2 regions of the Bradyrhizobium sp. FW305-F6 genome follow, and region 1 is predicted to be linked to the other one. Evidence: riboswitches for the same ligand, from Rfam matches in the RefSeq annotation. Region 1 holds a riboswitch; the other holds the start of a gene.

Region 1 (3,405 bases):
GCCATGCTCGAGGGCCTGCGCGGCTGGGTCGAATGCGAAAGCCCGACCTGGGACGCCGGCGCCGTGGACCGCATGCTCGATATCGCAGCGCGGGATATGGCAATCATGGGTGCGACGATCGAACGCATCGCCGGCCGCCAGGGCTTCGGCGGGGTCATCCGCGCGCGTTTTCCTCATCCCAAGCAGGGCGAGCCGGGTATCCTGATCGCCGGGCACATGGACACCGTCCACCCCGTCGGTACCATCGAGAAGCTGAAATGGCGGCGCGAGGGCAACAAGTGCTACGGCCCCGGCATCTACGACATGAAGGGCGGCAACTACCTCTCCCTGGAAGCCATCCGGCAGCTGGCGCGCGCCTCTTTCACGACGCCGCTGCCGATCACCGTGCTGTTCACGCCGGACGAGGAAGTCGGCACGCCCTCCACACGCGACATCATCGAGGCGGAAGCCGCGCGCAACAAGTATGTGCTGGTGCCTGAGCCCGGCCGCGCCGACAACGGCGTCACCACCGGGCGCTACGCCATCGCGCGCTTCAATCTCGAGGCGACGGGCCGGCCGAGCCACGCCGGCGCGACGTTGTCGGCGGGACGCTCGGCGATCCGCGAGATGGCGCGCCAGATCCTCGCAATCGACGCGATGACGACCGAGGACTGCACCTTCTCGGTCGGCGTGGTCCATGGCGGCCAATGGGTCAATTGCGTTGCCACCACGGCGACCGGCGAAGCGCTCTCCATGGCCAAGCGCCAGGCCGATCTCGACCGCGGCGTCGAACGGATGCTGGCGCTGTCCGGCACCAGCAACGACGTCACCTTCAAGGTCACGCGCGGCGTGACGCGGCCGGTCTGGGAGCCCGATGCCGGCACCATGGCGCTCTATGAACAGGCCCGCGGCATTGCCAAATCTCTCGGCATGGAATTGCCGCATGCAAGCTCCGGCGGCGGCTCGGACGGCAACTTCACCGGCGCGATGGGAATCCCCACCCTCGACGGCCTCGGTGTGCGCGGCGGCAATGGCCACACGCTCGAAGAGTTCATCGAGGTCGACAGCCTGGTCGAGCGCGGCCGCTTGATGGCGGGATTGCTGGCGACGCTGGAATAAGTTGAATCAACATTGCACTGCACAATACGGCGGCAGTGGCGGTTTAAATTTAGCCTTGTCCAAAAATGAGGCGTGTCGTACTGCTCGGCCGTCCACGCGACGACGCGGGAGAGATCGCAACGAAGGCTGTCAGCCTTCATTGCGGCGCCGACGGAGCAACCGCCCCGGAAACTCTCAGGCAAAAGGACCGTATCGTCAGGACGATCTGGAGAGAGGCGGCGCGATTGCATGCAATCGTGACGTCCACCGAAGGGGATAATCCGCTGCGCAATCCGCGGCGGGTCAAGCTCTCAGGTAACCGTGACAGATGGGGCGCCGCCAACGGCCTTTGGCCGGCGGTTAGCCGACTCTAAACACGGGAGCCCCGAACCACGTCATGACTCATATCGCCATCATCGGCGCCGGCATCACCGGCGTCACGACCGCCTATGCCCTGCTCGAACGCGGCTACAAGGTGACGGTGCTGGACAAGCACCGTTACGCCGCGATGGAGACGTCCTTCGCCAATGGCGGACAGCTCTCCGCATCGAACGCCGAAGTCTGGAACAGCACCGCGACGATCCTGAAGGGCTTGCGCTGGATGTTCCGGCGCGACGCGCCGCTGCTGATGAATCCGCGGCCGAACTGGCACAAATATTCGTGGATGAGCGAGTTCGTCGCCAACATCGGCAACTACCGCGCCAACACGATCGAGACCACACGGCTCGCGATCGAAGCCCGCAAGTATCTGTTCGACCTTGCGACGCGCGAGGGCATCGACTTCGATCTCGAGCGCCGCGGCATCCTTCACATCTATCGCGACAAGGCCGGGTTCGAATCCGGCCTGCGCGTCAACGCGCTGCTGCAGGAAGGCGGTCTCGACCGCCGCCCTGTGACGCCGGAGGAAATCCGCAGCATCGAGCCGACGCTGCGCAAAGACTATTATGGCGGCTTCTACACGCCGTCGGATGCGACCGGCGACATCCACAAGTTCACCCGCGGGCTGGCGGACGCCTGCAAGCGGCGGGGCGCAACCTTCATCCACGAAGCCGGCATCGATTCGATCGCGCCTGCCGGCAGCGGCTTCGTGCTCGGCTGGGCCGATCTTTCCGCGAGCGATGCCGCCGCGCGCGGCATGCTGAAGGCGGACGGTGTCGTGGTCTGCGCCGGGGTTGCCAGCCGTCACTTCGCCGCCCTGCTCGGCGAGCGCGTCAACGTCTATCCGGTGAAGGGCTATTCGATCACCGTGCAGCTCGACACCGCCGAAAGCCGCAATGCCACCCCAACGGTGAGCCTGCTCGACGAGGCCGCCAAGATCGTCACCAGCCGGCTCGGCGCGGATCGCTTCCGCGTGGCCGGCACGGCCGAGTTCAACGACTTCAATCGCGACATCCGCGCCGACCGCGTGCAGCCGCTGATCGACTGGGTGCGCAGCAACTTCCCAGCCGTCGAAACGTCGCGCGTCGTGCCCTGGGCCGGGTTGCGCCCGATGATGCCGAACATGATGCCGGTGGTGCGCGCAGGACGGATGCCGGGCGTGTTCTTCAACACCGGGCACGGTCATCTCGGCTGGACCTTGTCCGCGGCGACCGCGCAGATGATCGCCGGGACCATCGACGGCTGGCGCGGGCTCAACGCACCGCCGACCGTTGCCTCACTTGGGGTTGAGCGCGAGCTGCGGCATGCATCCTGAGTGGCCAACCGGAGACATGCCTGCCTCTTGCGACAGCGCTGGCCTTGGCACACAATTTGCCCCAAGAGGACGGCGTCTCCGGACGGCCTTTTCAGCCCAAGTGACAGGCATGATAGACACGACAGAGTTCACGGGCGCCTCGAGGCCCCCCACGTTACTTAGCCGGAGATAGGTGCATGCTGGGTTATCTTATTCGCCGCGTTCTGGCCGCGGTGCCCGTGATGGGCGTCGTCGCGCTGTTCGTGTTCCTGCTGCTGCGGCTGACGCCGGGCGATCCCGCCGCGATTCTGGCCGGCGACAACGCCACGCCCGAGCGGCTCGAACGCATCCGCGACTCGCTCGGCCTCAACGAGCCCCTGATCGTGCAGTTCATCACCTGGGTGAACAAGCTGCTGCACGGCGACCTCGGGACGTCGCTGATCTCCAACCTGCCGGTCATCAAGATGATCGGCCAGCGCGTCGAGCCGTCGATCTCGATCGCGCTGTGCACCATCGTCCTCGCCGTGATCGTCGCGGTTCCCCTGGGGGTGATCGCCGCCTGGAAGCACGGCACCTGGATCGACCGTTTTGTCATGGGCCTGTCCGTGCTCGGCTTCTCGGTGCCGGTATTCGTGGTCGGCTATGTGCTGATCCAG
Region 2 (3,405 bases), 150 kb from region 1:
TCGCCGTTGGTCTTGCGGTGCGCGGTCATCATTGGGTCCTCGCTAAAAGTCATATGTCTTCGCCGTCATGCCCGGGCGTAGCCGTCTGAAGGACGGCGTCGCTTCGCTCGCCTATGTCCCGGGCATCCACGTTCTTCGTGCCGTGAGAGAGACGTGGATGGCAGGGACAAGCCCGGCCATGACGATGTGGAAAGATCGCGCGTCATCTCACGCCGTGTGTGCCTTGTACGCAGCCTCATCCATCAGGCCGCCGAGCTCGCTTTTGTCGGCGATCCTGATCTTGAAGAACCAGGCCTTGCCTTGCGCGTCCGAGTTCACCAGCGCCGGCTCGGCCACGAGCTCGGCATTGGTCTCGAGCACTTCGCCGGTCACGGGCGCGTAGACGTCGGACGCCGCCTTGACGGACTCGACGACCGCGGCGGCTTCGGCCTTCTTCAAGCTCCGGCCGACCTTGGGCAGGTCGACGAACACGACGTCGCCGAGCTGCTGCTGGGCGTAGTCGGTGATGCCGACGGTGGCGACATCGCCGTCGATCGCCAACCATTCGTGATCAGAGGTGTACAGCGTGGTGGTCATCGTGGGGTCCTCAGCGTTTGTAGGTGTTCTTCACGAAGGGCATGGCGGCGACCGCGACCGGCAATCGTTGGCCGCGCACCTCGGCGAACAGCTTGGTGCCCAGCGCGCTCGATGCGGTGGGCACGTAGCCCATCGCGACCGGCGCGTTCAGGCTGGGGCCGAAGCCGCCCGATGTGACCTGTCCGATCGGCTCGCCGCCGGTCTCGTTCGCAAACAGCGGTGCGCCTTCGCGCACCGGCGCGCGGCCCTCGGCGCGCAGGCCGACGCGGCGGCGCGGCGCGCCGCCGTCGAAATGGGCAAGGATCTTCTCGGCACCGGGGAAGCCGCCGGCGCGCATCCCGCCGGAGCGGCGGCTCTTCTGCACCGACCATTCCAGCGCGGCCTCGACCGGCGTGGTCGCGGTGTCGATGTCGTGGCCGTAGAGGCAGAGCCCCGCTTCCAGCCGCAGGCTGTCGCGAGCCCCGAGACCGATCGGCAGCACGTCCGGATCGTCCAGCAGCAGCTTGGCGAGGTGTGTGGCGTCGCCTGATGGAGCGGAGATCTCGAACCCGTCCTCGCCGGTGTAGCCGGAGCGCGAGACGAAGCATTTGATACCGGCGACCTCGTGCGGGCCGGCATCCATGAACGTCATGGCCGCGGCCTCTGCACAGAATTTCGCCAGCACGGCTTCCGCCTTCGGCCCCTGCAGCGCGAGCAGGGCGCGGTCGGCGAGGGGCTCGATGATGCAGTCGCCGGACAGATTCGCGCGCAGATGCGCCTCGTCAGCGTCCTTGCAGGCGGCGTTGACGACCAGGAACAGGTGATCGCCGAAATTGGCGACCATGAGGTCGTCGAGAATGCCGCCCTCGGCATTGGTGAACTGGGCGTAGCGCTGCCGTCCCGGCGCGATCGCAACGATGTCCTGCGGCACCAGCCGCTCCAGCGCGCGGGCGGCGTCCTCGCACTTGCCGGATTTCGGCAGCAAGCGGAGCTGGCCCATATGGGAGACGTCGAACAGGCCGGCCTTGGAGCGGGTATGGAGGTGCTCCTTCAGCACGCCCGCGGGGTACTGCACGGGCATGTCGTAGCCCGCGAACGGGACCATCTTGCCGCCCAGGGATACATGGAGCTCGTAGAGCGGCGTACGTTTCAGGGCGGCTTGGTCGTGCGCTGGCATCATGGGACCCTCGGCGGTTCCCCGGGGACGATTCCCCGATGGACACCAGTCGAAGCCCCATCTGTCGCTGTGCCTGAGAGTATTATCCCGTCGGCGGACGCAGTCCGGGTCTTAAGCCCGTCGGCGCCTCTTTCCAGATGCTGTCAAAGCCACGCGGTCCTTTTGCCTGAGAGTTTCCGGGGCGGTTGCTCCTTCGGCGCCGGCTGCCTAAAGCCGGTCTCTCCCGACGTGGCCGTACGATACAGATGGGTACAGATCACAGGGGAGCCAAGCCTGTCAACGCGGCACTGGCGCCTTTCAACGGGATTGCGCTGCTGCGGCAACCCTCTGATCTGTCTGCACAGTTTCTGGACAGGAAAGCTGGCCTTGTCTAAAAGCGCATTGGCCCGCAGATATCAGCCTTAACGTTCCGGTTCGGACGGCAGGACAGCGGGTCCAAGCACACCCGATTGGATGAACATGAGCGGCGTCAACGAGATCAGGTCGACCTTTCTGAACTTCTTTGCCGAGAACGGCCACGAGATCGTGGCGTCCTCGCCACTCGTGCCGCGCAACGACCCGACGCTGATGTTCACCAATGCCGGCATGGTGCAGTTCAAGAACGTCTTCACCGGCGTCGAGAAGCGGCCCTATCAGCGCGCCACCACTTCGCAGAAATGCGTGCGCGCCGGCGGCAAGCACAATGACCTCGACAATGTCGGCTACACCGCGCGCCATCTCACCTTCTTCGAGATGCTCGGCAATTTCTCGTTCGGCGATTACTTTAAGGAGCGCGCGATCGAGCTCGCCTGGAAGCTGATCACGACCGAGTTCGGCCTGAAGAAGGACAAGCTGCTGGTCACGGTCTATCACACCGACGACGAGGCGGCGGGGCTGTGGAAGAAGATCGCCGGCTTCTCCGACGATCGCATCATCCGCATCCCGACCTCGGACAATTTCTGGGCGATGGGCGACACCGGTCCGTGCGGCCCGTGCTCGGAGATATTCATCGACCGCGGCGAGCACATCTGGGGCGGGCCTCCGGGCTCGCCGGAAGAGGACGGCGACCGCTTCCTCGAATTCTGGAATCTCGTGTTCATGCAATACGAGCAGGTGACGAAGGAGGAGCGCGTCGGCTTGCCGCGTCCCTCGATCGACACCGGCATGGGCCTGGAGCGCATGGCCTGCATCCTCCAGGGCGTCGAGAGCGTATTCGAGACCGACCTGTTCAAGAACCTGATCGACGCGACCGCGTCCGCGCTCGGCAGCGGCCCGACCGAGCAGACCGTCGCCTCGTTCCGCGTCATTGCCGACCACTTACGCTCCTCGGCCTTCCTGGTCTCGGACGGCGTGCTGCCCTCGAACGAGGGCCGCGGCTACGTGCTGCGCCGGATCATGCGCCGGGCGATGCGTCATGCGCAGCTGCTGGGCGCCAAGGAGCCGCTGATGCACCGGCTGGTCTGGGCGCTGGTCCGCGAGATGGGCCAGGCCTATCCCGAATTGATGCGCGCGGAAAAGCTGATCGAGGAAACGCTGCGGCTGGAAGAGACCCGCTTCCGCAAGACGCTGTCGCGGGGCCTTGCCATTCTCGACGAGAAGAGCGCGGGCCTTAAGAAGGGCGACATGTTCGACGGCGACGTCGCCTTCACGCTGTACGACACCTACGGCTTCCCGCTCGACCTGACCCAGGACGC

The links. Region 1 has a riboswitch for glycine ahead of AC3WLX_RS21300 (D-amino acid dehydrogenase). Riboswitches for the same ligand answer to the same signal wherever they lie in the genome.
Region 2: another riboswitch for glycine. It lies ahead of gcvT (glycine cleavage system aminomethyltransferase GcvT); the one in region 1 lies ahead of AC3WLX_RS21300 (D-amino acid dehydrogenase).

Annotation. Positions count from the first base shown of each region.
Region 1 is NZ_JBYSYD010000003.1:197,521-200,925, reverse strand. Features, by position in the region: gene AC3WLX_RS21305 (M20/M25/M40 family metallo-hydrolase) at 1-1,098, shown strand, start outside; glycine riboswitch at 1,194-1,298, shown strand; glycine riboswitch at 1,302-1,407, shown strand; gene AC3WLX_RS21300 (D-amino acid dehydrogenase) at 1,475-2,770, shown strand; gene AC3WLX_RS21295 (ABC transporter permease) at 2,947-3,405, shown strand, end outside.
Region 2 is NZ_JBYSYD010000003.1:51,839-55,243, forward strand. Features, by position in the region: gene gcvP (aminomethyl-transferring glycine dehydrogenase) at 1-29, opposite strand, end outside; gene gcvH (glycine cleavage system protein GcvH) at 208-576, opposite strand; gene gcvT (glycine cleavage system aminomethyltransferase GcvT) at 587-1,735, opposite strand; glycine riboswitch at 1,878-1,968, opposite strand; gene alaS (alanine--tRNA ligase) at 2,192-3,405, shown strand, end outside.